2 regions of the Streptomyces sp. NPDC059256 genome follow, and region 1 is predicted to be linked to the other one. Evidence: riboswitches for the same ligand, from Rfam matches in the RefSeq annotation. Region 1 holds a riboswitch; the other holds the start of a gene.
What was found. A riboswitch is a leader RNA that binds a small molecule or an ion and turns the genes downstream of it on or off. The one in region 1 is predicted to bind S-adenosylmethionine.

Region 1 (14,262 bases):
TAACACCCTTGAGACGGAACTGGTCGTCCAGTACCACCAGGTCGGCGTCCTTGCCGGGCTCCAGTGAGCCGACCCGGTCGTACGCGCCGAGCAGCTTCGCCGGGTTCACTGAGATGGCCTGGACGATGTCGGTGACGGGCAGCCGGTCCACGGTCGCGGCCCGTCTGAAGGCGGTGTCCAGGGTGAGGGTCGAGCCCGCGATGGAACCGCCCTCGGTGAGGCGGGCCACCCCGTCGATGACGTCGACGGCCAGCGGACCGAGTTGGTAGCGGCCGTCGCCGAAGCCCGCGGCGTCCATGGCGTCCGTGATGAAGGCGACCCGGCCCGCGCCCGCGCGGTGGAAGGCCAGCTCCAGTGCGGCGGGGTGGAGGTGCGTACCGTCGTTGATCAGCTCAACGGTGATCCGCTCGTCCTCCAGCAGCGCCACGATCGGGCCGGGGGAGCGGTGACCCAGCGGCGGCATCGCGTTGAACAGGTGCGTCGCCACCGTGGCGCCGGCGTTGATGGCTTCCACGGTCTGCTCGTAGGTGGCGTCCGTATGTCCGATCGCCGCGATGACGCCATGCTCGGCGAGGAGCCGTACGGAGTCGATGCCACCGGGCAGTTCGGCGGCGAGCGTCACCATTTTGGCGGTGCCGCGGGCCGCGTCGATCAGCTTGCGGACCTCGGCCGGGTCGGGGTCGCGCAGCAGTTCTTCGCTGTGTGCGCCCTTGCGGCAGGGCGAGATGAAGGGGCCTTCGAAGTGGATGCCGGCGAGGTCGCCCTGTTCGACCAACTCGGAGAGGACTCCCGCCCGGTGGGCGAGGAAGTCGATCTCCGCGGTGACCATCGAGGCGACCAGCGTGGTCGTGCCGTGCTCCCGGTGCGTCCGGACGCCCTGGAGCACGTCCTCGGCACTGCCGCCGGTGAAGGAGCCGCCGCCACCGCCGTGGTTGTGGATGTCGACGAAGCCGGGAACGATCCAGTGCCCGGAGAGATCACGGTGGGGTGCGGTGGCCGGTGCAGCACCGGTGATCTTCGTGCCCTCGATGCTCACCTGCCCGTTCTCGACAATCCCGGTGGGCAGCACGACCCGGGCTCCGGTGAGGATCGTGCTGTCGCCGGATGCCCCGTGTGCGGCGCGTGCGGCGCTGTCAGCGAGTGCGGCGCGTGCGGCCATTAGGCGGTTACCTCCGAGTCGGTGGCGATCAGATCCCAGGCGAGCAGGCCCGCGCCCAGGCATCCAGCGGTGTCCCCGAGGGCTGCGGGGACGATCGAGGGCAGCTTCTGGAACGTGACCCTCGCTTCCACCGCTGCCCGTAGGGGTGTGAACAAGGTTTCCCTGGCCTCGGCCAGCCCGCCACCGATGATCAGGGTGCGCGGGTCCAGCAGAGTGATGGCGGTGACCAGTCCCGCGGCGAGGGCGTCGACAGCGTCCTGCCAGACGGCGATGGCCCTGGGGTCCCCGGACTCGACGGCCTTGGCGCAGTCGGCCGCGTCGGCGCCCGGGTCACCGCTGGCTTTGGCCCAGGCGCGGGTGACGGCCGCTGCGGAGGCGAGTGTTTCCAGACAGCCGCGCTGCCCACAGCCGCAGTGCGGTCCGTCGGGCCGCACGATGACATGGCCGATCTCGCCCGCGTACCCGTGGGCGCCGGCTTCTATGGTGCCGCCGATGCCGATGGCACCGGCGATGCCGGTGCCCAGGGGCACGAACAGGAAGCGATCGGCGCCCTGCCCGGCTCCGATACGGCCTTCGGCGAGCCCGCCGGTGCGGACGTCGTGGCCGAGGGCGACGGGGATGCCTGCGAGTCGGTCGCTCAGGATCGAACGCAGGGGTACGTCACGCCAGCCGAGGTTGGTTGCGTAGACGGCGACGCCGAGCTCGGAGTCGACGATTCCGGGGACGGCGACACCTGCGGCGAGTGCGGGTTCTCCCAACTGCTCCTTGCCATGGGTGCGAAGGTCGTCGGCGAAGTCGAGGATGGACTGGACGACGGCATCAGGCCCACGGTCTCGCTTCGTGGCGCGGCGGGCCTCATAGAGGAGGGTCCCGTCCACCCCGACGAGGGCGGCCTTCATGCCGGTGCCGCCCACATCCAGGGCGATGACGTGTCTCACGTGGACAGTCTGGCGCGAGAGACACCGAAAGGTCTAGTCCACTAGCTGTGATTGTTGCGGGCCCGTACAAAACCGAACGGATGGGGTTGGGTGGGGTGTGGGGTGGTTTGTCTTGATCGATTAACGCTGTTGTGGGTGGGGGTGGTGGGGTGTGGGGGGCGGGTGAGGTTGGGGCTGTGAGTCTTGGCTGTTTGCGGGTGGGGCCCGTGTGTGGGTTTCCGCCTTGGGGGGTGGCGGGGTTCCGTCCTCAAGCGCCGGACGGGCTGGGCTTGGTCCGGGGGTGGGGGTCTTAGCTGTTTCCGGGTGGGGCCTGTGCGTGGGTTTCCGCCTTGGGGGGCGGGGGGTTCCGTCCTCAAGCGCCGGACGGGCTGGGGGGTCCGGGTGCGGGGTTTGGGTTGGTGCGGGTGGTGGGGGTGCTTTCGGGCGTGACTCCTCAGCGCCGGCGGCCAGCTGCTGATCCGTAGGTGACAGCCCTGAAGCCGCCGACGCTTCCGGGGACACCCCCTGCGCGCCCCCAGAACATCAACCAGCTCCGCCTGCCCCTGGCTCATGCATAGGTCGGGCTCAGGCCGGGTGCTACCCAATACCGCAACCAGGTCTGCTTGCCCCCGGTCCATCCATAGGCCGGGCTCAGGGTGCGCGCTAGCCAACACCGCAACCAGGTCTGCTTGCCCCCGGCTCGTCCATAGGTCGGGCTCAGGGTGCGCGCTACCCAAATACCGCAACCGGGCATGCCTGCCCCGGGCCCTGTCCACGGGTGCTCAGGACGGGCGCCCAGTGGCGCAACCAGGTCTGCCCGGCCCTGGATCGTCCATAAATCGGGAAGTCGGGCTCAGGACGGGTGTACCAGTGGCGCAACTGGCTCTGCCATGGCCCTGGCCATGGGGTGAGCCTCGGTGGGGAGTGTTCCCCCGGGGCGTGGATCAAGCTCCGGCCCCGGGGAGGAAAGTTTGCGGGTCCAAAAAGAGGGCGGGCCCATCCGCGAGTCGGGGCCAGGGGGAGCGGTCGGCGGGCTGTGGATCGGGCTTGGGGCCCGGCTCTGCCCGGTGGGGCAGGGCCGGGGGTGGGGTGGGTTAGGGCTGGGGGAGGATCACGCTGCGGGTGAGGTTGCGGGGGCGGTCGGGGTCGTAGCCCTTTGACTCCGCGAGCTCCACCGCCAGTCGCTGGGCGCGCACCAGGTCTGCCAGGGGGTCCACTCCCCGGTTGGCCACCAGGGTCCCCCCGACCCCGGCGACATCCACCGATAGACCCTCTGGCAGCTCGCCGAAGACCCAGGCCACCCGTCCCGGGCCGGTGATGGCGATCGGTCCGTGGCGGTACTCCATTGCCGGATACGCCTCGGTCCAGGCCCCCGCCGCCTCACGCATCTTCAAACCGGCCTCCAGGGCGAGACCGTAGGTCCATCCCCGGCCCAGGAAGGTCCACTGCTCCGCTCCCAACACCCCGTCCGGCAGCGGTTCCGTCACGGCCAGTTCCGCGTCCACCGCGGCTTCGGCGATCGACTTCACTCCGGGAATCTCACCGAGGCCGGCCCGCAGGAAGGCCAGAGCCGTGGTCGCGAAACGGGTCTGGACCACTGATTCCTCGTCCGCCCAGTCCAGTACGGCCACCGTGTCCGCCGCCTCCATCACGGGCGTTGCGGGGTCGGCGGTGAGAGCCACCGTCGGGACGTGTCCCTTCAGCTGCTGGAGGAGTTCCAGGACTTCAGTGGTGGTACCGGACCGGGTGATGGCCACGACACGGTCGTACGTCCGTCCCGACGGGAACTCCGATGACGCAAATGCATCGGTCTCGCCGAGCCCCGCGGCCTCGCGCAGAGCGGCGTAGGCGATGGCCATGAACCAGGAGGTGCCGCACCCCGTCACGGCCACTCGCTCGCCCGACCGGGGTAGTCCATCGAAGGTTTTGGCGGTTTCTGCCGCGCGTCGCCAGCAATTGGGCTGGGTGACTATCTCAGCTGCGGTACGGGACATGTGGCATGGCTCCTAGCGACGTACATGCTGTTCTCGGACCGGCACCCAGTCGTGATGGCGACGACGTGCCGATATGTGCTTAGCAGCCCAACACACACACGAGCAACGACCGCCACTTTGGGCACATCTTTCTGAAAGGTTCCTTCGGAAGAGACGTTGCAAAAGTGAGATCAGAGGGCGTAGACCACTGAAGGTTTCATGGTGGAAAATCGCTGCTCATCTCTGGGGCCTCAATGAGGTCGCGAGGGGCGCCACGGGGGCATAAACGGGGGCGCCACGGGGAGCGGACCGGAGTAAATCCAGCCATCAGTACCAATAGTGGGGGAAGAGCTGTGCAACGGCACTTCTTGAGACTGACCGCGGCGACGGCCGCACTAGGCATGGCGGTCGCCTTGGCGGGGTGTAGCGCATCGGGCGAAGCCGATGTGGTCACCCTGAAATTGATCGCCGCTGACTACGACGTCAACGGCGGTCACAGCAGCCGTGCTTACTGGGACGGCGTCGTTCACAAGTTCGAAGCAGCGCACTCCGACATCAATGTGGAAGTCCAGATCGAGTCCTGGACCAATATCGATCGTAAGGTCGCCGAGCTGGTCAAGGCTGGTGAGGCTCCCGACATCGCCCAAATCGGTGCGTACGCCGACTACGCAGCCGGTGACAAGCTCTACACCGCCGATGAACTCCTCTCCATCCCCATCCAATCGAACTTCCTCGCCCCCCTTGTCGCCGCGGGCAAGCAGCGACGCGTGCATTACGGACTTCCGTTTACAGCCTCCACTCGAATGCTCTTCTACAACAAGGAGCACTTCAAGAAGGCAGGCATAGTCAAGCCCCCGCAGACCTGGGAGGAGCTGGGCAAAGCGGCACAGCTCCTGAAGGCCAACACCAAGGTCAGCTATCCCATTGCGCTCCCCCTCGGGCCGGAGGAGGCCCAGGCCGAGACCATGGTGTGGCTCCTCGGCGCAGGGAGCAACGGCTACGTCGACCCCAGCGGTGTCTACGACATTGACTCCGAGGACAACACGGCAGCCCTTGAGTGGCTGAAGTCCGACCTGGTCGACCAGAAGCTCACCGGTCCAGTGGCTCCCGGCAAGTTGAACCGCAAGGAGGCGTTCGCCGCCTTCACGCGGGGCGAAGTCGGCATGCTCAACGGCCATCCCTCCTTGATGAAGTCCGCCAGGGCCGCCGGCGTCGACGTCGGCATGGTGACCACGCCCAGCCGCGTCGGACGGTCGAGGTCGACCATGGGCGTGGCCGACTGGATCATGGGCTTCAAGCAGAACGGGCACCAGACCGAGATAGGCGACTTCCTCAACTTCCTCTTCACCGACGAGAACGTCCTCGCCTTCGCCGCCCAGAACGCCCTGCTGCCCGTCACGGTTTCCGCGTCGGAAGCCATGGAGGCCGACCCGAATCACCAGGACCTGAAGCAGTTCCTCGACGAGCTGCCGGAGTCGGTGCTGCCCCCGGTCGACAAGACGTCCTGGGCGACCGTCAGCGAGGAGCTCAAGCAGAACATCGGAAACGCGGTGAAGCCCGGCGGCAGCCCCCGTCAGGTCCTGGAGCACATAGCCCAGAAGGCCCGCGAGGCACAGCAACGGGAGTAGCCGAGCCTCCCCGACATCGCTCCTTCGGTCCTTCGCGCTGATCGAGCGGGCCGTCGACCCGGCGCAACCGGGTGAGGGGCGGGGGGAGGCGTCCGCCGATAGGTTGGATCGTATGACCGACGATCAGGCCGCCTCCCCCGGTCCCACCGAGCTCTCCGAGCGCGATCGGGCGGTGCTCGCGATGGAGCGCCGCTCCTGGCCTGGGCCCGGCGCCAAGGAACGGGCCATCAGGGAGGACCTGGGGATCTCTCCGACCCGCTACTACCAGCTTCTCAACGCCCTCCTCGACGATCGGCGGGCACTCGCCCACGACCCGATCACCGTCAATCGCCTGCGCCGGATCAGAGACGCACAACGCGCCCGCCGATAGGGTCGGAGCATGGGCAGCTCTCCGCACGCGCACTCCCTGCCGTCGCCGTCGACGCCCGCGGGCCGTGAAGGTCTCGCCGCGCTTCTGGCCAGACCGCACAAGGCCGTCGTCGCTCTCGACTTCGACGGCACACTCGCCGAGATCGTTCCCGACCCCGAGCGCGCACGCGCCCACCCGGGCGCCGTACCCGCACTGGCGCAACTGGCGCCCAAGGTCGCCTCCGTCGCCGTGGTCACCGGCCGCCCCGCGGGCGTCGCCGTTCGCTACGGAGGCTTCGCCGGGGTGTCGGGCCTCGATCACCTCGTCGTCCTCGGGCACTACGGATCAGAACGCTGGGACGCCGTTTCCGGCACCGTGAACACACCCGCACCACATCTGGGCGTCGCCGCCGTACGATCCGAACTGCCCGGGTTCCTCGACAGCATCGGTGCCTGGCAGGGCACCTGGATCGAGGAGAAGGGCCAGGCGGTGGCGGTCCACACCCGCCGTGCCAGCGACCCGCAGGGAGCCTTCGAGGCCCTGCGCGAACCACTGGCCACCCTCGCGGCCCGCCACGGTCTGATCCTGGAACCGGGCCGGATGGTGCTGGAGATCCGCCCACCTGGCATGGACAAGGGCGTCGCTCTCGCCGACTACGTACGCGAGGTCGACGCCGAAGCCGTCCTCTACGCCGGTGACGACCTGGGCGACCTGCCCGCGTTCGCGGCCGTGGAGAAGCTCCGCTCGGACGGCCTGCCCGGACTGCTCGTGTGCAGCGGCAGCGCGGAAGTCCCCGAACTGGCCGAACGGGCAGACCTCCTCCTTCCGGGTCCGGCCGCCGTTGTCGACTTCCTCGCCGCCCTGGCGGAGAGCCTGTAGCAGCGCCGATCAGCGCTGCTGGCGCAAGGCGTCCAACTGGTCGAGGAACCACCGCTGCGGCGGCAGCGCCGTCGCAGCGGCGGCCAGTCGGGCAGTGCGGCGGGAGCGCTCGGTGGCGGGCATGGTCAGCGCCTCGTGCAGGGCCTCCGCCGTGCCGGTCACGTCATAGGGATTGACCGTGATCGCGTCCTCGCCGAGCTCCTCATGGGCGCCCGCCTCTCGTGACAGCACCAGGGCGCAGCCCGCATCCGACACCACCGGGATCTCCTTCGCGACCAGGTTCATGCCATCGCGAATGGGGTTGACCAGCGCCACGTCAGCCAAGCGGTACGCGGCCAGAGAACGTGCGAAGTCGTCCTTCACATGCAGGACGACCGGGTTCCAGCCGTCCGTTCCGAATTCGGCGTTGATCGCATCGGCGACCCGTTGGACCTCGGCCGTGTAGTCGCGGTAGACCGACAGGTCCTGGCGGGAGGGGTACGCGAACGCCACGTGCACCACGCGCTCGCGCCATTCGCTCCTGGTGTTCAGCAGCTCCCGGTAGGCCAGGAGTCCGCGCACGATGTTCTTGGACAACTCGGTGCGGTCGACGCGCACGATGGTTCGACGGTCCGTCCCCTCCGGCCCGATCTGCTGCCGAAGGTCGGCCAGACGCTCGTCCACATCGGGCCGGTGCGCCCGCTCGCGTAGGAACTCCGCGTCCGCGCCGAGCCCGTGCACTCCGATGTCGGTGCCCTTGAGCGCCTCTGCTCCCAGCAATTCCGTACAGCACTGCGCGAAGGCATCTGCCCAACGGCGGGTCAGGAAGCAGGTTCGATCGGCGCCCAGCAGCCCGCGCAGCAGCTGACGGGAGATGTCGTCGGGCAGCAACCGGAAGTAGTCCACCGGGGCCCAGGGGGTGTGCGAGAAGTGACCGATCTTGAGATCGGGCCGCAGCGCGCGGAGCATCCCGGGGACGAGGGCCAGATGGTAGTCCTGCACCAGGACCGCGGCACCTTCGCCAGCACGGTCGGCGAGGGCCTGCGCAAAGGCGCGGTTGTACTGCTCGTACGCACCCCACTGCCGCCGGAACTCCAGGTCGAAGACCGGCTCCAGCGGGGTTTGGTAGAGCATGTGGTTGATGAACCAGAGCACGGAGTTGGCGATGCCGTTGTAGGCGTCGTGGTGGATGTCCGCGTCGATGTCGAGCATGAGGACGCCCTGCTCACCGACACCGCGACGCACCGCCTCCCGGTCACCGTCACCGAGGGCTGAGCACACCCACAGGGCGTCGGCCTCCGATCCGATGGCGGAGAGCCCGGAAACCAGACCACCGCCTCCACGCCGCGAGTCGAGGGTCCCGTCATCCCGGACGGTGTAGGAGATGGGGCCGCGGTTCGACGCGACGAGGATCTGGGCAGCTGAGTGCTCGGAGACCATGTCGCGAACCTAGCCCGTCCCGTAAACCCCCAAACGTGCGTTCGCCCTCAAGAGTCCCCCCTCACCACAACTGGCTCAATCCCTCCCCCACCCCTGGCCACCACACGGGCCAGGGGCCAAGCAGACCTGGACCCGTAGAACTTCCCCCTCAAGCTCCAAGCTTGATCCACGGCCCGGGGCCCACCCCCCATCCATAGCTGAACCTACGGACGGGACCGTGGGCAGGCATGCCTGGTTGCGTCACTGGGCGCCCATGATGAGCCCGACTCGCGGACGGGGAGGGGGCGAACAGCACCAGTTGCGCCACTGGGCACCCATCCTGAGCCTGACTTACGGATGGGCTAGGGGCAGACGTGTCTGGTTGCGGTATTGGGGCGCGCCCGAAGCCGAACCTATGGGGGGGAGACGGGGGCAGGCATGCCTGGTTACTCCACCAAGCGCCCGCCCTGAGCCCGACTTGTGGACGGGGCGGGGGTAGGCGGAGGCAGTTGCGCCACCGAGCGCCCATCCTGAGCCCGACTTATGGACCGGCCAGGGGCAGACGTGCCTGGTTGCGGTATTGGGGGCGCGCAGGGGGTGTCCCCGGAAGCGTCGGCGGCTTCAGGGCTGTCACCGACGGATCAGCCGCTGGCCGCCGGCGCTGAGGAGTCACGCCCGAAAGCACCCCCACCACCCGCACCAACCCAAACCCCGCACCCGGACCACCTCAGCCCGTCCGGCGCTTGAGGACGGAACCCCCCGCCCCCCAGGGCGGAAACCCACACACGAGCCCCACCCGGAAACAGCTAGGACCCGCAGCCCCGGACCACCTCAGCCCGTCCGGCGTTTGAGGACGGAACCCTCCGCCCCCCCAGGGCGGAAACCCACGCACGGGCTCCACCCGGTAACAGCTAGGCCCCGCAGCGCCGGACCACCCTCAGCCCGTCCGGCGCTTGAGGACGGAACCCCCCGCCCCCCAGGGCGGAAACCCACGCACGAGCCCCACCCGGAAACAGCTAGGACCCCTCACCCCTTGCGCCGCCCCCGTGCCGCCGCCACCGCCACCACCCCCGCCGCCGTCAGGCTCAATGCCAGCCCGCCCAGAAGCCAGAGGCGTTCCGTGGCAGGGCTGCTCGCCGGGCTCGTGGGGGCGGCGGCACCCACGATGGCGACAACGATGACGAAGATTCCGGTGCCTCTCAGTACATGACGTCTAAAGTTCATAAATAGGATAGTCATCACTGAAGTGGTGCTAGTCATCGCTATGCGGCGCGACGCGCCGCATACTCACCGATCTCGCGCATCGGCGGACGCTCCTCCGTGTCCACCGGATGGGTCCGCGGCACGAACCCCTTCTCGCCACGTTCGAACTGCGTCAGCGCCGGCCGTACCAAGTGACCTCGGGAAAGCCGAAGTTGGGCCGTCCGGTAGATCGCCGCCGCCATCCGGCCGAGTGCCTGGCCGTCCTGGTGGCGGTGTTTGCGGGAGCCGACGTCCACCTGCGCCAGACTGTCGAGCCCGACCGTGTGCAGTGCGTCCACGAGGAGCCCCAGCTCCACCCCGTAACCAACGGGGAACGGGAGCCGCTCCAGCAGGGAGCGCCGTGCCGCGTACTCGCCGCCGAGCGGCTGAACGAATCCGGCCAGGGCCGGCCAGTGCAGATTCAGCAGCGGGCGGGCCACCAACTCGGTCACCCGACCGCCCTGACCTGCGAGCTCACCCAGCGGGCGGTCGTACATCGCCTTGACGAAGTGCACCTCGGGCTCGGTCAGCAACGGGCCCACGATCCCGGACACGAAATCCGCCGAGAACTCCCTGAGGTCCGCGTCCACAAAGCAGACGATGTCACCGTGCGTCACCATGAGGGAGCGCCAGAGCACCTCGCCCTTGCCGGCCACCGCAGGGATCCGGGGCAGGATCGTGTCCCGGTGCACCACGCGTGCCCCCGCCGCCGCCGCGACTTCGGCCGTACGGTCCGTGGAGCCCGAGTCGATCACCACCAGCTCGTCGACGAGCGGCAGCGCCTCCATCAATTCACGTCGGATGACGGTCGCGATCTCGCCGACCGTCGCCTCTTCGTTCAGGGCGGGAAGGACCACACTGACGGTGGTTCCCGATGCGCGTTTCGCCGCCATCATCCGGGCCAGCGGGCGGTCGGCTGCCGACCAGGAACGCCTGGTCAGCCAGCGCTCCACCTCTTCCAGCACGTTCGCCACTCCTGCACTTTGTGATCCATCTCGCGGTTCGGACGACTATCTCAACAGTCCGGGCGTTCGGTTACAGTCTTGAGCAACGCTGAAGCCCGGCGCACGTCGGGGTGATGCGTACACCGGTGCGGAGCGATCACCGCCCCGCATGATCAACAACCGAATACCGCTCATCCAGAGGGGCAGAGGGATACGGCCCGTTGAAGCCCCGGCAACCCTCCAGCCGGTCTCCGTCGCATTAAGAGTCGCCGCCACCCGCAGACAGTTCCGTACGGACACTGTCCGTCGTGCGAGGCAGCCGATTCAGCGCCGCGAGGCTCCCGGCTCGGGAAGGTGCCAAATCCGTCTCATGGCGAAATGCGTCATGAGGAAGATGAGGAGAAAGGGCCTCGCCTCCATGGCTGTGCAGACTGTCGCAGACAACACCACGCTCGATCTCGGACCCGCCGCGGCGCTTTCCTGTCGCGAGTGCGGCGAGCGTTTCGAACTCGGCCCGATCTTCGCCTGCGCCTCGTGCTTCGGGCCGCTGGAAGTCGCCTACGACCTTCCGACGGGCGACCCCGAGGGGCTGCGCAAGCGGATCGAAGCGGGCCCGGACAGCATCTGGCGGTACGCACCGCTGCTGCCCGTCCCCGCCGACGTGGCGGACAAGCCCAATCTCAACCCCGGCTTCACCAAGCTCGTGAAGGCTGACAACCTCGCCCGCGAACTCGGTGTGACCGGCTCGCTCCACATCAAGGACGACTCCGGCAACCCGACCCACTCCTTCAAGGACCGGGTCGTCGCCATCGCCGTGGAGGCCGCTCGCGCCTTCGGCTTCACCACACTGTCCTGCTCCTCCACCGGCAACCTCGCGGGTGCGGTCGGCGCTGCGGCGGCTCGCGCCGGGCTGCGCTCCTGCGTCTTCATCCCGCACGACCTGGAGCAGGGCAAGGTCGTCATGGCCGCGGTCTACGGCGGTGAGCTGGTCGGCATCGAGGGCAACTACGACGACGTCAACCGCTTCTGCTCCGAACTGATCGGTGACCCGCTCGGTGAGGGCTGGGGCTTCGTCAACGTCAACCTCCGCCCGTACTACGGCGAGGGCTCCAAGACCCTCGCGTACGAGATCTGCGAGCAGCTCGGCTGGCGGCTGCCCGACCAGATCGTGATCCCGATCGCCTCCGGCTCCCAGCTCACCAAGATCGACAAGGGGTTCCAGGAGCTGATCAAGCTAGGGCTCGTCGAGGACCGCCCGTACAAGATCTTCGGTGCCCAGGCCGAGGGCTGCTCCCCGGTGTCCGCGGCCTTCAAGGCCGGGCACGACGTGGTGCGCCCGGTGAAGCCGGACACCATCGCCAAGTCCCTGGCGATCGGCAACCCCGCCGACGGCCCGTACGTCCTGGACATCGCCCGTCGCACGGGCGGTGCCGTCGAGGACGTCAACGACGAGCAGATCGTGGACGCGATCAAGCTGTTGGCCCGTACCGAGGGCATCTTCGCGGAGACCGCGGGCGGCGTGACCGTCGGAGTGACGCGCAAGCTCATCGACAGCGGCCTGCTCGACCCCTCGCTCACTACGGTCGTCCTCAACACCGGTGACGGCCTCAAGACCCTGGACGCCGTCGCCCCGACCACCGGCCCTTCGGCGACCATTCGCCCGAGCCTGGACGCCTTCCGCGCCGCCGGCCTGGCCAACTGACCAACGGATCACTGGGAGACCCGAAGATGAGCGTCAACGTCCGCATCCCGACCATTCTGCGCACCTACACGGGCGGCAAGTCCGAGGTCCCGGCCGAGGGGGCGACCCTCTCCGAGGTGATCGCGGACCTGGAGAAGAATCACGCGGGCATCGCTGCGCGCGTCCTGGACGACCAGGGCAAGCTGCGGCGCTTCGTCAACGTCTATGTGAACGATGACGACGTCCGCTTTGAGCAGGGACTGGAGACGGCGACCCCGGACGGTGCGGGCATCTCCATCATCCCCGCCGTGGCCGGTGGCTAATTACGCAACGTCATTTCAATTGCCCCCTCCGTGAGAGAAACGGAGGGGGCAATTCTGCATGGTTGAGCGCGATACAGTTGGGGAAGGCCCCTCCGCTGCTCCCGTCGGTCGAGCAACAGAATGCGCCCCAGCTCCGATAAGAAACAGCCAATGTGCTTCGGGGATTTGTCTCATAAGTCTTCTTTGTCGGGCCCGACTTGCCCCGGAATTTCTTGAATTCATATCAATTTCCCGTTAGCTGAGCCTGCGAATTGTCGTCCGATTGACCTGTTGCAGAGGGCAGTTGGGCAGATACATTCAGCCGCGGTCGACGCGTTCCGGCGCACGCCTATGAAGTCACCTCGCCACTCCGGCGAGGAAAACCGAATCAGGTGAGGTCTGACCCGGGTCCGCGAAGTGCGGTCCTGCGCAAGGGCCAGTAATAGGGGAGTTAGGCATGGCTCAGGGCACCGTCAAGTGGTTCAACGCGGAGAAGGGCTACGGCTTCATCGCGGTCGACGGTGGTGCGGATGTTTTCGTCCACTACAGCGCGATTCAGATGGACGGCTACCGCACCCTGGAGGAGGGTCAACGAGTCGAGTTCGAGATCTCGCAGGGGCAGAAGGGTCCGCAGGCGGACATGGTCAAGCTCGCGGTCTGACTCCGCGGCAACTGCGACGCGATCGGCCACCGACGCGCTCATCTATATGTACATGGGGTCCACATCCCGCCGGGGGGTGTGGGCCCCATGTGCGTGCCCGGACACCGTCCCGTACACCGGCACCGTGATGAGCGGTCGGCCCGATGTGCGCGGGTGGACACCGCTGTGTGCCCCGCGCACCGGTGGGCCCGCTCGTGCCCCGTCGACCGGTCTTTGCATCCGCACCCCACCCCCGGCCGCGAGCGTCGAAGCGCGCCGTCGGCAGCCCTCCGCCGCCCGCACCCATGACGCTCACGGACTTGCCTCCTCGTGCCTTCACCGAGGACCGGCCGTGCCCCCTCCCAGCCGCCCCCTCAGGTCAGGCACGCCGACCTCCGCAGGCCCTCGATTTCGGCCGTGTCGGTCATGGAGCGCGGTGCCCGGACTGTGCGGGGAACGGTCGAACGCCATCACGCCGCCGTCATGGAACTCCCGTCCAAGACGGCTTCAACACCCCCCGCGCTCCGCCACGACACCCCGTACCACCAGGGCGCATGCAGCGAAGGGCACCCCGTGCACGGCTGATTTCGGGGGGGTAGCGCGGGGGGTGGTTCTCTCGAAGGCGCTTGCACTCGAAGGGGGCGAGTGCTAATCATTGGCGTTAGCACTCTCCGGGTGAGAGTGACAAAAAGAAGGACCGGGTCGGTGAGGCCCGCAAGCCGGACGGTACAGAAAACCATCCGGCTGGCAGGCCGTCCGTCGCGGGCGCCAGCGCGGTCCCCCAGAGCTTCCCACCCAGTCCGTGGAGGACACTTCACATGGCAAAGATCATCGCGTTCGACGAGGAGGCACGGCGCGGCCTTGAGCGCGGGATGAACCAGCTCGCCGACGCCGTCAAGGTCACCCTCGGTCCCAAGGGCCGTAACGTCGTCCTTGAGAAGAAGTGGGGCGCGCCCACGATCACCAACGATGGTGTGTCCATCGCCAAGGAGATCGAGCTGGAGGACCCGTACGAGAAGATCGGCGCCGAGCTGGTCAAGGAAGTCGCCAAGAAGACGGATGACGTCGCTGGCGACGGAACGACCACCGCCACCGTTCTGGCTCAGGCGCTCGTGCGCGAGGGGCTGCGCAACGTCGCTGCCGGCGCCAA
Region 2 (14,262 bases), on a different contig from region 1:
GCGGGGAACGCGGGGTCGCCCGGGTCTTCGGTCCGCAGAAGGGCTCCACCCCCGCACAGGTCGAACAGCTCTCGGCGGGACTGGAGCACTGGGCGACCGTCCTCACCCGTGACTTCCAGGTCCGGGACGATCTCTTCGGCGGACCCGGGACCGGAGCGTCCGGCGGGCTCGGCGCCGGACTCGCCGCCCTCGGGGCCCGACTGCTGCCCCGCTTCGACGTGCTCCTCGACCAACTCGACCTCGACGAGCGACTGGCCCGGGCCGATCTGGTGATCACCGCCGAGGGCGCACTGGACCATCAGACCCCGCGCGGCAAGGTGCCCGCGGAGGTAGCCAGGCGGGCCAAGCGGTACGGGCGTGAGGTGCTCGCGCTCGCCGGCACGATCGGCGAGGGCGCGCACCACGTGCGTTCGGTGGGCGTGGACGCGTACGGCTCCATCCTGCCCGCGCCGGTCAGTCTGACGGAGGCGCTCGGCCGCGGCGGTGAATTCCTCACCGACGCCACCGAGCGCGCCCTGCGGATGGTACTGATCGGAACCCGCCTGTCAGCGGGTGACGATCGTCAGACGGAGGGGGCCGTGGTCCTGTCGGGGACGCACCGACCGTCCTCGGTCCGGTAGTTCCAGCGGGCGCCGTCACGAACGAGTTCCTTGACGGCACCGACGAAGCGCTCCACGTGCTCGTCAGGGGTGCCGGCGCCGAAGCTGACCCGGATCGCGTTGAGCGAGCCGGGGGTCTCGTCCGGTGCGCCGCACTCACCCGGCTCCTGCGGGGTGCTGCCCAACAGGGTGCGGACCAGCGGATGAGCGCAGAAGAGCCCGTCGCGTACTCCGATGCCGTACTCGGCGGAGAGCGCGGCGGCGAAGTGGGAGCTGTTCCAGCCCCGGACGACGAAGGAGATCACACCGACCCGCGGAGCCTCGTCCCCGAACAGGGAGAGCACCTTGACCTCGGGCACCTCGGCGAGACCCGCGCGGACCGTGGCGACGAGGCGCTGCTCACGGGCGACGAGCCGGTCGAAGCCCTCTTCGCTCAGGGCCTTGCAGGCGGAGGCGATGGCGTAGACACCGATCACGTTCGGCGAGCCGGCTTCGTGGCGGGCGGCCGTGGTGTGCCATTCGACGTCCACGCCTCCGTCGGCGCGGCGGGCGACCTGACGGGAGGCGCCGCCGCCCGCGAGGTAGGGCTCGGCGTCCTGGAGCCAGTCGGCACGACCTGCGAGGACGCCCGAACCGAAGGGCGCGTAGAGCTTGTGGCCCGAGAAGGCGACCCAGTCGACGTCCAGTTCGCTCACGGAGACACGGTGGTGGGGTGCGAGTTGGGCGGCGTCGAGGACGATCCGGGCACCGTGGGCGTGGGCGGCTGCGGTCAGTTCGCGTACCGGCCAGAGCTCACCGGTCACATTGGACGCTCCGGTGACGCAGACCAGCGCGGGGCCGTACGGATCGCGGTCGGCGAGTGCCCGCTCCAGGGTGGCGACGGCCTCGTCGGGGGTGCGGGGCGCGTTGAGGTAGGTGACCTGCGCGCCCTGCCACGGAAGCAGCGAGGCGTGGTGCTCGGTCTCGAAGACGAAGACCTGGCAGTCGGCGGGCAGGCAGGCGGCGAGGAGGTTGAGCGAGTCCGTGGTGGAGCGGGTGAACACGACCTGGTCGGCGCTGCGGCAGTCGAGGAACTCCGCCACCGTGCGGCGGCTGTTCTCGAACAGGTCGGTGGAGAGTTGGGAGAGGTAACCGGCACCGCGGTGGACGCTGCCGTAGTACGGCGCGTAGGCGGCGACATCGTCCCAGACGCGCTGGAGGGCGGGTGCGCTGGCGGCGTAGTCGAGCGCGGCGTAGGTGACTTCGCCCCCGGTGACGAGGGGGACGGTCACGTCCCGGCCGAGCACGGGGAGCGGGGCTGCACAGGCGGGATCGGTGTCCGCAGCGGAGGTGGCGGTGGTGTTCGGGCGTGCGGAAGTGCTCGGGCGTGCGGACATGACGGAATCTCCCGGGGTGACAGGCGGCGTGTCTTCATGACCCGTACGCGGGCAGGGCAAGAGAGCCTCGCTGTACGGGGATTGCCTCAGAGCACGCGGGATGTCCGCGTGGAGGTGTACTGAAGGAGGGGCGAAGAGCCCTATCGCATTCGCTTGCTCACGAGACTGCTCCCTTGAGGACCAGGACCCCAGGGTTCGCAGGGGTCCGCGCTTGCCACGGGCCTCGCTGCCCACGGCCTGGTCTTCACCCGGGGCACCCCGCCACGGACGGAGGGTTGCCGGACAGCGGGCCGGGGCCGTAATCGCTGTCACTCATGACCTGAGGAGACGGTATGCCAGTGCGTCGCGATACCGCAACCCGTTCCGCATTCCGGACGCACCATGCTGGGAGGTTGCCCGGGGCGTACGCCGGCGGTCGTGTCGGGGCCATCTCCCCATGACACGACCGCCGGAGGCGCACGGCTTCAGGCGTTGCTGGCGGCCACCCAGCGCTCCAACGCGGCGAGGGCGGCCCCTGAGTCGATGGCCTCGGCGGCCCGGGCGAGGCCGGCCGCCAACTGATCGTTGAGCGTGCCGTCCGACGGTGACTGGGCCACCAGCGCAGCGGCCGAGTTCAACAGGACCGCGTCCCGCACCGGCCCCTTCTCACCGCCCAGCAACCGGCGCGCCACATCGGCGTTGTACGAGGCGTCCGCACCGCGCAGGGCCTCCACCGGCACCAGGTCGATGCCGATGTCCCGCGGGTCGAACCGCTCCTCGCGGACCGTTCCGTCCCGGACCACCCAGACGTGCGAGGTGGCGGTCGTCGTCAGTTCGTCGAGACCGTCGTCCCCCCGGAACACCAGCGCCGAGGAACCGCGCTCCGCGAGCACGCCCGCCATGATCGGGGCCATCCGGGCGTCCGCGACCCCGGTCGCCTGGGCCATCACACGGGCGGGGTTGGTCAACGGCCCCAGGAAGTTGAAGACGGTTCGGATGCCGAGTTCCTTGCGGGCGACGCCCACGTGGCGCAGCGCCGGATGGAACTTCACCGCGAAGCAGAACGTGATGCCCGCTTCCTCGGCCACCTCGGCGACCCGCTGCGGGGTCAGCTCCAGGTTCACGCCGAGCTTCTCCAGCACGTCCGAGGCGCCGGAGGCGCTCGAAGCGGCGCGATTGCCGTGCTTGACGACCTTCACACCGGCGCCCGCGACCACGATCGCGGACATGGTGGAGATGTTCACCGTCTTGGCGCCGTCACCCCCGGTGCCGACGATGTCGACGCACGGGCCGGGCACTTCGATGAGATGGGCGTGCTCGTACATGGTCCGCACGAGACCGGAGATCTCCTCGACGGTCTCGCCCTTGGCCCGCAGGGCGACCGCGAGGCCGGCGATCTGCACATTGGTAGCCTCGCCGCTGAGGATGCGGTCCATGGCCCAGGCGGTGGCACGGGCACTGAGGTCACGGTTGTCGAGGAGGGCGTTCAGCACGACGGGCCAGGAGAGGTCCGCCACGCTGTCGCCGCCAACCGGGGTCACAACGTTCATGGTCCGCTCCAGGGTCCACAGGCTGAATGGATACGACCCACCCTATCCAGCGCCGGGGACGGCAAAGAGCCCCGTCCAATCATTGGACGGGGCTCCTGCTGTGGCGATCAGCGAGTGCTACGGATGATCAGTGGTGGCCGTGGCCGCTCGTGATCTCCTTGTACTCCTCTGTGGTCGGCTTCGGGATCTGGTTCCCCTCGCCGTAGAAGCCCTTGCTGAGGCTGACCTTGATCCGCTGGGTCGGGCCGACCTTGCGCTCGACACCGTTCTCGTCGACCGTGGGGCCGGCGTCCAGCGGCTGGTACTGCTCGTGCGAGGTGAGCGTGTACAGCTGGCCCTGGCTGAGCGGCTCGTGCACCTCGATGAACTCACCGTGCGGCAGCCGCTTGATGATGCCGGTCTCGCGACCGTGCAGCACCTTGTCGCGGTCGCGACGCTGGAGACCGAGGCAGATGCGCTTCGTGGCGATGAAGGCGAGGACCGGTCCGACGAAGAAGAAGATGCGGACGAACCAGGTGATCGTGTTGATCGACAGGTTGAAGTGCGTGGCCACGATGTCGTTGCCGCCACCGATGAGCATGATGAAGTACGCGGTCAGCCACGCCACACCGAAGCCGGTACGGGTCGGGGTGTTGCGCGGGCGGTCCAGGATGTGGTGCTCGCGCTTGTCGCCGGTGACCCACGACTCGATGAACGGATAGACCGCGATCGCTCCCAGCACCAGCGGGAAGACCAACAGCGGAACCATCACACCGAGTGCCAGGGTGTGACCCCAGGCGTTGATCTCCCAGCCAGGCATCACTCGGACCAGTCCCTCGGCGAAGCCCATGTACCAGTCCGGCTGGGCTCCGGTGGAGACCTGATCGGTGCGGTACGGGCCGAGCGCCCAGATCGGGTTGAGCGTCGCAATCGCGGAGATGGCCGCGATCACACCGAAGACCAGGAAGAAGAAGCCTCCGGCCTTCGCCATGTAGACGGGCAGCAGCGGCATGCCGACGACGTTCTTCTCGGTCCGGCCGGGACCCGCGTACTGGGTGTGCTTGTGGTAGACGACCAGGATCAAGTGGCCCACGAGCAGTCCGAGCATGATGCCCGGCAGTAGCAGGATGTGGATCGAGTAGAACCGGGCCACGAAGTCGTGGCCTGGGAACTCCCCGCCGAACAGGAACATCGAGATGTACGTACCGACGACCGGTACGGACAGGATCGCGCCCTGGGTGAAGCGGACACCGGTGCCGGAGAGCAGGTCGTCCGGGAGCGAGTAACCGGTGAAACCGGTGAACATGCCGAGGACGAGCAGCAGGAAGCCGAACAGCCAGTTGATCTCGCGCGGCTTGCGGTACGCGCCCGTGAAGAAGACGCGCATCATGTGGACCATCATCGCGGCGATGAAGATCAGCGCGGCCCAGTGGTGGATCTGCCGGATCAGCAGACCGCCGCGGACGTCGAAGCTGATGTCCAGCGTGGAGGCGTACGCCTCCGACATCCGCACGCCCTGCATGGGCACGTAGCTGCCGTGGTAGACCACCTCGTTCATCGACGGGTGGAAGAACAGCGTCAGGTACACACCCGTGAGGATGATGATGATGAAGCTGTAGAGGCAGATCTCACCGAGCATGAAGGACCAGTGGTCCGGGAAGATCTTGCGCATGTTGGCCTTGGCCAGGGAGTAGATCCCGAGCCGGCCGTCCGCCCAGTCGGCGACGCGCTCGCCGGCCGGGGCCTTGCGCTGGTTGTCAGCGCCCTTGGACTCTGTCGTAGTGCTCATCCGCGCTCCCAGAAGGAAGGTCCGACCGGCTCCGCGAAGTCGCCGAGTGCTTCGAGATTGCCCTCGGTGTTCACACCGATCCGCAGCTGCGGGAGGGCGTGACCGGCGGGGCCGAAGATGACACGGGCTCCGTCGGAGAGGTCGAAGGTGGACTGGTGGCACGGGCAGAGCACGTGGTGGGTCTGCTGCTCGTAGAGGCTGATCGGGCAGCCGACGTGCGTACAGATCTTCGAGAAGGCGACGATGCCCTCGTGCGACCACTCAAGCTCGCGCTTGTCCTTGATGTCGTCAGGACGGATCCGGACGATCATCAGGGCCGCCTTGGCGATCTCCTTCTGGAATTCGTGGTCGTCCATCTCCAGGCCCTCGGGCATGGCGAAGACCAGCGAACCGACGGTGATGTCCTCGGGACGCAGCGGCTCCATCGTGTTCATGTTGATGAGCTGCTTGCCCTTGGCCCAGAGCGTGGTGCGGAGCTTCTTCTCCGGCAGCGGGCCGAGGTCGCGCAGCAGGACCACTCCGGAGAGCGGCACCAGCGCCATCGCACCGAACATCGTGTTGCGGATCAGCTTGCGCCGGCCGAAGCCGGACTCCTCGTTGCCCGCCGCCCAGTCGGCCATGACCTGGGCCTTGACCTCGGGGGACGCTGCGATCGGGTGACGCTCGTCGGCGACTTCCTGATCGGACATCAGGGTGCGGGCCCAGTGGACCGCGCCCGCGCCGATGAAGAAGAGGGCGCCACCGAGCGTGAGGCCGAGCGAGAAGTTCAGCGCGCTCACCCGGCCGAAGGGCCAGATGTAGACGAGCTTGTCCACGGGGAAGATCACGAAGCACGCGATGAAGGCGATGGTCGAGAGCATCGAGAGCGTGAACATCAGGGCCACCGCGCGCTCGGACCGCTTGGCGGCCCTCTCGTCGATGTCCTGTATGCGCGGCTTGTGGGCCGGCAGCCCCGGATCGGCGAACGGATTGTCGTCCGCGCGCTGGGCCACGGCGGTGTTCCCGTGCCCCGCCGCGCCGTGCGCAGCGCCCTGCTCTTGCGGCAGGTTCTCTTCTGGAATGTCTTGGCTACTCATGACTTCTTGGCCTTAGCGGTGTGGGCCGCGACCCAGACGGCAACTGCGATCAACGCACCCAGTCCGAAGACCCAGGCGAACAGGCCCTCGCTGACGGGCCCGAGCCCACCCAGCGAGAGACCGCCGGGGCTGGACGACTTGTTGGGGTCGTTCATGGCCTCGACGTAAGCGATGATGTCCTGCTTCTCCTTCTCCGGCATCACCCCGTCGGGGAAGGAAGGCATGTTCTGCGGGCCGGTCTGCATGGCCTCGTAGATGTGCTTGGCGCTCACCCCCTCCAAGGTGGGGGCGTACTTGCCGTCGGTCAGCGCGCCGCCCTTGCCAGTGAAGTTGTGGCACTGGGCGCAGTTGGTGCGGAACAGGTCGCCACCGTTGGCGATGTCAGCACCCTTGGCGCTGTACTGCTTCTCGGTGGGTGTGATCGGACCGGCACCGAAGGAAGCAACGTACGCGGCCAGCTGGTCGATCTGGGCCTGCGTGTAGATGTTCTTCTTCTTCGGCACCTGCGCGCCGGGCTGCTGGGCCGGCATACGGCCGGTCGCGACCTGGAAGTCGACGGCGGCGGAACCGACACCGACGAGGGTCGGACCGTCAGTGGTGCCCTGACCGCCGGTTCCGTGGCAGCTGGCGCAGCCAACGGTGTAGAGCTTCTTGCCCTCCTCGATGGCGAGGGACTGGGAGGTTTGATCGGCCTGCGCCTTGTCCGCAGGTGCGAACGCGGCGTACAGCCCCCCGGTGGCCGCCAGCGCGAGGAGTAGGACGACGACCGCCGCCAGCGGATGGCGTCGTCGTGCGGAGAGCTTTTTCACGGATTACCCCGGTGTCAGGATTTTCTGCGTCGATGCTTCTGGACTGTGTCTGCTTCGGGCTTCTGCGTCCGGCAGTGTCGCCCGCGCCGTTACTTGATCAAGTAGATCGTGGCGAAGAGGCCGATCCAGACGACATCGACGAAGTGCCAGTAGTAGGACACGACGATGGCGGCGGTTGCCTGCTCATGGGTGAATCTCCTGGCCGCATAGGTACGGCCCAGGACCAGCAGGAAGGCGATCAGTCCGCCCGTCACATGCAGTCCGTGGAAGCCGGTGGTCAGGTAGAACACCGAGCCGTACGGGTCCGACGAGAGCGAAAGCCCGTGCTGGACCAGTTCGGTGTATTCGTACACCTGACCGCCGACGAAGATCGCGCCCATGATGAACGTGATCACGAACCAGCTGCGCAGCTTCTTCACGTCTCCGCGCTCGGCGGCGAATACGCCGAGCTGGCAAGTGAGAGAAGAGAGCACCAGGATCGTGGTGTTCGTCGCCGAGAACGGGAAGTTCAGAAGGTCGGCCTTCTCGGACCAGAACTCGGCACCCGTTACCGAGCGCAAGGTGAAGTACATCGCGAAGAGGGCCGCGAAGAACATCAGCTCGGAACTCAACCAGATGATGGTTCCGACGCTGGTGAGGTTCGGCCGATTGACCGACGGGTGCGCGTGCCCGGTTTCTACTGTCGTTGCTGTCGCCACGACCGACATTATGTCGGTCGCTTATCCCGCCCTCACTCCGGGGGGTGCCGTTCGGTGTGTCAGTACCCGCTGTGCTGCCCGAACGGCCGATCGCCGCAGTGTCCGAACCGCTGTTTGCGCGGAGTTGGAGCGAGTACGATCCGGCCCATCGGTACCTGATCCAACGAGGGGTTCGGCGACGGCCCCCACAGCCCGATCCAAGCGACGCGGAGGAACGATGCAGCCGACCGCCACCGTGCTGGTCTACAGCGATGACGCCAACACCCGCGAACAGGTGCGGCTGGCCGCAGGGCGCAGGCCCGCGGCCGATGTTCCCCCGGTTGAGTTCATCGAATGCGCAACCCTGCCGGCCGTCCTCAAGCGGCTTGACCAGGGCGGGATCGACGTCTGCGTGCTGGACGGCGAGACCGTGCCGGCGGGCGGCATGGGCGTGTGCCGGCAGATCAAGGACGAGATCTTCGACTGCCCGCCGGTGCTGGTCCTCATCGGCCGACCGCAGGACGCCTGGCTGGCGACCTGGAGTCGCGCGGAAGCGGCTGTGACGCTGCCTGTGGACCCCGTGGACTTCGCGAGTGCACTGGCCTCACTTCTGCGTGAGAGGCTCGCAGTAGAGGCGTGAGTGCCCTTCTGGGGCCCCTGGTGACCCCGGAAGGCATCGGACCCACCGGGGAGATCGGGCCGGGGCGGGTCGCGAAGGCGACGCCGCCCGCCCATCTGCCCTGCCCCCGACCTGGGGCTGAGACCTAGCTAGACCTAGACTTGGGGCCGCAGTCGGGCAGCGTCGACGGGATTGCTGCCGTCCGGGGTCCCGGCCGCCAGGGCGCTGCCCTGCCGCCAATCGGCCCAGGACAGGTTCCAGTCCCCGAATCCATTGCCGAACGGGTCCATGTCGTCGCCGTAGCTGTTGACGACCTGGACGATGTCGCCCTCGCGGACGGTCTCGTAGAACCAGGCCGCGTTGCCCGTCGACATTCCGGTGCAGCCGTGGCTGACGTTGGCGTATCCGTGCGAGCCGACCGACCACGGCGCGGCGTGCACGTACTCACCGCTCCATGTGACCCGAGTGGCGTAGTACACGGGCAGGTCGTACCCCTCGTCGCCGTAGATCCCGACGCTCGTGCCCCGCATCCGGACGAAGTACTCCTTGCCGAGCACGACCTTGACGCCGTTGCGGGTGGAGAACCCGGGCTTGCCCGTGGTCACCGGAATGGTGTTGATCACTTCTCCGTTGCGCTTGACGGTCATGTGGTGCGACGAGGCGTCGGTGATGGCCTCGATGCGGTCTCCGATGGAGATCTTCAGGGCCTTGGACGCGCCGCCGTACAGACTGTTGGCGACCTTCACGCCCTGGAGGTTGCTGGCGGCGGTGACACTGGTCCCGGCCGGCCAGTACTCCTTGGGCCGAAAGTGGAGCTTTCGGTCGTCGACCCAGTGCCAGGCGCCGTCGACGGCCGGCTTTGAGTCAATCTTGAGCGCCCGTTCGATGACCGCCCGGGCGGTCTTGTCCTTGACCGGAAGGCTCAACTCGGCGGTGATGGGCTGGCCCACGCCATAGGTGCCCGCCTCGGGTCCGAAGGCGACCGTCAGCTTGCGCTGTGCGGGTGATGTCTCAAAGGAGAGCGTACGACTGCCCGGTGCGCCCTCGGAGTCCTCCGTGGCCACGCGGGCGGTGTACTTCACCCCTGCCGACAGCGCCCCCGTGGAGCGCCAGCGGCTGCCGTCGGCGGACAGTTCCCCGGCGAGGTGATGGCCCGAGTCATCGATGACGGTCACGTCCGTGATCCGGCCCTCGTCCCCCTTGACGTCGATCTCAAGGGGCTTGTCGGGATTCGCCTTGCGGCTGTCCGCGGGTGTGTTGAACGTGATCTGCTCGGCCGCGTCGAAGGGCTTTCCGGTGAGCGGGCTCGGGTCAGAGAAGCCACACGCGATCGCGACCGCCCCCAGGGAGACGACCAGGAGGGTGCAGCGGAGGGTCGTGCGGATGCGGGGCGTCTGGTTCATAACCACACGCTATGAAGGCCCGTCCACCACGGCGCGCCGAACACCTCCAAATGGGCGGGCCCGGCTTCCCCGTTCGAGTGACGGGAAAGCCGGGCCCGGCCTTGATGCGCTGACGCTGTGTTACTGGTTCTGGCTCTCACCGCGGTAGTACTCGAACACCCAGCCGAAGAGGCCGACGAGGATGATCGGGACCGAGAAGTAGAGCAGCCACCAGCCGACCGCCACACCGAGGAACGCGAGCGCTCCACCGATGGCCAGCGAGAGCGGCTGCCAGCTGTGCGGGGAGAAGAACCCGACCTCGCCGGCCTCATCCGAGATGTCGGCTTCCTTGTCGTCCTGGGCCATGGCGTCCACACGCCGGGCCGTGAACGCCAGGTAGTAGCCGATCATGACGCTCAGACCGAACGCCAGGAAGAGCGCCGTCGTACCGGCAGGCTCCTTCGACCACACGCCGTAGAGGATGGCCACGGCGAGGATGAAGACGCTCAGCCAGAGGAACATCTTTCCCTGGATCTTCACTTGGCGGCCTCCCTTCCATCGGTGATGGCCTGGTCGACTTCACCACGGTTTTCGAGCTGGTCGACCAGCGCGATCTCCGGGTGGTGCAGATCGAAGGCCGGAGATTCGGAGCGGATGCGCGGAAGCGTGAGGAAGTTGTGCCGCGGGGGCGGGCAGGAAGTAGCCCATTCCAGCGAACGTCCGTAGCCCCACGGGTCGTCGACCTCGATCTTCTTGCCGAACTTGGCGGTCTTCCAGACGTTGTAGATGAACGGAAGGACCGAAGCGCCGAGCACGAATGAACTGATCGTGGAGATGGTGTTCAGAGCGGTGAAACCGTCGGCGTCGAGATAGTCCGCATAACGCCGCGGCATACCTTCCGTACCCAGCCAGTGCTGCACCAGGAACGTTCCGTGGAATCCGATGAACAGGGTCCAGAAAGTGATCTTTCCAAGCCGCTCGTCGAGCATCTTGCCCGTGAACTTCGGCCACCAGAAGTGGAACCCGGCGAACATCGCGAAGACCACGGTGCCGAAGACGACGTAGTGGAAGTGCGCTACGACGAAGTACGAGTCGGAGACGTGGAAGTCCATCGGGGGCGAGGCCAGGATGACACCGGTCAGACCACCGAAGGTGAAGGTGATCAGGAAGCCGATCGTCCAGAGCATCGGTGTCTCGAAGGACAGCGACCCCTTCCACATGGTGCCGATCCAGTTGAAGAACTTCACACCGGTCGGTACCGCGATCAGGAAGGTCATGAAGGAGAAGAACGGTAGGAGCACACCGCCCGTGACGTACATGTGGTGCGCCCACACCGTCACCGAAAGACCGGCGATGGCGATCGTCGCGGCGACCAGGCCCATGTAGCCGAACATCGGCTTCCGGCTGAAGACCGGGATGATCTCCGAGACGATGCCGAAGAACGGTAGGGCGATGATGTACACCTCTGGATGGCCGAAGAACCAGAAGAGGTGTTGCCACAGCAACGCTCCGCCGTTGGCCGAGTCGAAGATGTGTGCGCCGAACTTCCGATCCGCCTCCAGCGCGAAGAGCGCGGCGGCGAGGACCGGGAAGGCGAGCAGGACCAGCACACCGGTCAGCAGCACGTTCCAGGTGAAGATCGGCATCCGGAACATGGTCATGCCGGGAGCGCGCATGCAGATGATCGTGGTGATGAAGTTGACCGAACCGAGGATCGTGCCGAAGCCGGAGAAGGCCAGGCCCATGATCCACATATCGGCGCCCACACCCGGCGAGCGGACCGCGTCCGACAGCGGGGAGTAGGCGAACCAACCGAAGTCAGCCGCACCCTGGGGGGTGAGGAAGCCGGCCACCGCGATGATGGAGCCGAACAGGTAGAGCCAGTAGGCGAACATGTTCAGCCGCGGGAAGGCCACATCGGGCGCCCCGATCTGAAGCGGCATGATCCAGTTCGCGAATCCGGCGAACAGCGGCGTCGCGAACATCAGCAGCATGATCGTGCCGTGCATCGTGAACGCCTGGTTGAACTGCTCGTTGGACATGATCTGCGTGCCCGGACGGGCCAGCTCGGCGCGCATGAAGAGCGCCATCAGTCCGCCGATGCAGAAGAACACGAACGAGGTGACCAGGTAGAGCGTACCGATGGTCTTGTGGTCGGTGGTCGTCAGCCACTTCACCACGACGTTGCCGGGCTGCTTGCGCCGCACCGGCAGCTCGTTCTCGTACGAGTCATCAGCTGCGGCGGCACCCTGGGATTCGTTGAGGATGCTCACAGTTGCTTCTTCTCCGAGTTCTTGGCCGGGGTCGACTGCTCAATGCCCGACGGGAGGTAACCGGTCTGCCCCTTCTCGGCAAGCTCCTTGAGGTGCTGCTGGTAGCGCTCGGGGGAGACCACCTTGACGTTGAAGAGCATCCGGGAGTGGTCGACACCACAGAGCTCGGCGCACTTGCCCAGGAAGGTGCCCTCACGCGTGGGGGTCACTTCGAAGACGTTGGTGTGTCCCGGGATCACGTCCTGCTTGAAGAGGAAGGGGACAACCCAGAAGGAGTGGATGACATCGCGTGAGGTCAGCACGAAGCGGACCTTTTCTCCCTTGGGGAGCCACAGTGTCGGACCGGGGTTGCCGGTCTGGGGGTTCCGGGTTCCGGGAATGCCGGCGTCGTACACACCGCCCGCATTGGCCGGGAACTCATCGCGGTACTTGTCCGGAATCCCCTCCAGGTTCTTTTCGGTCTTAGCGTCGCCCTTGGAGCCGTCCACATCCTCGATGTAGTTGAAGCCCCAGCTCCACTGGTAGCCGACCACGTTGATCGTGTGGGCGGGCTTGTCCGAGAGGGAGAGAAGCTTGGACTCGTCACGTGCGGTGAAGTAGAAGAGCACCGAAACGATGATGAGCGGGACCACCGTGTACAGGGCCTCGATCGGCATGTTGTACCGGGTCTGCGGAGGCACCTCTACCTTGGTGCGCGTGCGCCTGTGGAAGATCACGCTCCACAAGATCAGACCCCACACCAGCACGCCCGTGACGAGCGCTGCCGCCCACGAGCCCTGCCAGAGGGAGAGAATGATCGGCGCCTCTTCCGTAACCGGAGTAGGCATACCAAGACGGGGGAAATCCTTGTATGTACAACCGGTAGCGGTCGCAAGGATTAGGCCCGCAGTCAGCACCTGCGGCAGCTTCCGCCGCATCGGGCGCCGCGACGAGCGGTCGGAGCCGTTGGGACTCACGTAGCGCCTTCCCGAGAGTCTCGGCCCGCGCTACCGGCTGCGGCCGTCTCGCTGGTCGGTCGCCGGCCCTGACGCGGGCAGGGGTTTGGATGTTTATGCGGACCAAACCCTACTGGACGCTATTTGGGGTCGCGCGGGGAGGGTGCCCAACGCGCCGTCCGACACCCCGAAGGGATGGAATCCCCCTGCATATCGCGCGGTTTTCGAGGGGAATCGCTAGGGAATCCAGAGCCGGTTTCACATTCGGAGGCCATCACCGGATTCCCTCCCGGAGGGTCGCAGTCCACATCCCGTGGGGAGTACCGAGTCCCCACACCCGGTGGAGATCTGACGCCCCTCCAGACCGCGGAGTCGGACCCGAGGGGGGTTAGCGTGGCCGGGTGCCCTACTTCGACGCGGCCTCCTCCGCACCCTTGCACCCCGTGGCCCGACAGGCCCTCCAAGCATCCCTGGACGAGGGCTGGGCGGACCCCGCTCGTCTCTACCGCGAAGGCCGCCGGGCGCGTTTGCTGCTCGACGCGGCGCGCGAGGCCGCGGCCGAAGCCGTCGGATGCCGACCGGACGAGTTGACCTTCGCCCCCTCGGGGACGCACGCGGTGCACCTCGCGATCGCCGGAGCGACGGCAGGGCGGCGGCGGGCCGGAAACCGAGTAGTCGTCTCCGCGGTCGAGCACTCCTCCGTGCTCCACGGCGCCGGCGAATCCGCGGTCACCGTCCCCGTGGACCGGCACGGCCGGGTGGACACCGCAGCCTTCGCCGAGGAACTCGCCAAAGGGCATGGCGGGGGACCTGGCGAAGGCACCGCACTGGCCTGCCTCCAGTCCGCCAACCACGAAGTCGGCACCGAACAGCCGGTGGGCGAAGTCGCCGAGGCGTGCCGAGCGGCGGGCGTGCCGCTCCTGGTGGACGCGGCGCAATCCCTCGGATGGGGGGCGGTGCCCGACGGGTGGTCACTGCTCACCGCGAGCGCCCACAAGTGGGGTGGGCCCGCGGGCGTCGGGCTCCTCGCCGTACGCAAGGGGGTCAGGTTCGCTCCCAGAGGCCCCGCGGACGAACGGGAGTCGGGGCGCTCCCCCGGCTTCGAGAACCTGCCCGCGATCGTGGCTGCTGCCGCATCGCTGCGCGCCGTCCGAGCCGAGGCCGCGGGAGAAGCGGTACGTCTGCGGGGTCTGGTGGACCGCATCCGCACCCGGGTACC

Region 2: linked by a shared signal. The riboswitch ahead of ACFXJL_RS14180 (aminotransferase class V-fold PLP-dependent enzyme) and the one ahead of thrC (threonine synthase) in region 1 are both predicted to bind S-adenosylmethionine.

Annotation. Positions count from the first base shown of each region.
Region 1 covers NZ_JBHYZO010000004.1:108,350-122,611, forward strand. Annotated here, with positions in the region: gene nagA (N-acetylglucosamine-6-phosphate deacetylase) at 1-1,159, opposite strand, end outside; gene ACFXJL_RS12005 (ROK family protein) at 1,159-2,097, opposite strand; gene ACFXJL_RS12010 (SIS domain-containing protein) at 3,171-4,070, opposite strand; gene ACFXJL_RS12015 (extracellular solute-binding protein) at 4,403-5,677, shown strand; gene ACFXJL_RS12020 (DUF3263 domain-containing protein) at 5,790-6,047, shown strand; gene otsB (trehalose-phosphatase) at 6,057-6,905, shown strand; gene ACFXJL_RS12030 (trehalose-6-phosphate synthase) at 6,915-8,324, opposite strand; gene ACFXJL_RS12035 (hypothetical protein) at 9,330-9,527, opposite strand; gene ACFXJL_RS12040 (glucosyl-3-phosphoglycerate synthase) at 9,566-10,510, opposite strand; SAM riboswitch class I at 10,678-10,890, shown strand; gene thrC (threonine synthase) at 10,908-12,191, shown strand; gene ACFXJL_RS12050 (MoaD/ThiS family protein) at 12,218-12,493, shown strand; gene ACFXJL_RS12055 (cold-shock protein) at 12,930-13,133, shown strand; gene groL (chaperonin GroEL) at 13,931-14,262, shown strand, end outside.
Region 2 covers NZ_JBHYZO010000005.1:46,134-60,395, reverse strand. Annotated here, with positions in the region: gene ACFXJL_RS14185 (glycerate kinase) at 1-620, shown strand, start outside; gene ACFXJL_RS14180 (aminotransferase class V-fold PLP-dependent enzyme) at 563-1,975, opposite strand; SAM riboswitch class IV at 2,178-2,295, opposite strand; gene trpD (anthranilate phosphoribosyltransferase) at 2,440-3,504, opposite strand; gene ACFXJL_RS14170 (cytochrome bc complex cytochrome b subunit) at 3,632-5,272, opposite strand; gene ACFXJL_RS14165 (Rieske 2Fe-2S domain-containing protein) at 5,269-6,348, opposite strand; gene ACFXJL_RS14160 (c-type cytochrome) at 6,345-7,157, opposite strand; gene ACFXJL_RS14155 (heme-copper oxidase subunit III) at 7,247-7,864, opposite strand; gene ACFXJL_RS14150 (hypothetical protein) at 8,073-8,474, shown strand; gene ACFXJL_RS14145 (Ig-like domain-containing protein) at 8,609-9,856, opposite strand; gene ACFXJL_RS14140 (cytochrome c oxidase subunit 4) at 9,977-10,375, opposite strand; gene ctaD (cytochrome c oxidase subunit I) at 10,372-12,108, opposite strand; gene coxB (cytochrome c oxidase subunit II) at 12,105-13,064, opposite strand; gene ACFXJL_RS14125 (cysteine desulfurase/sulfurtransferase TusA family protein) at 13,445-14,262, shown strand, end outside.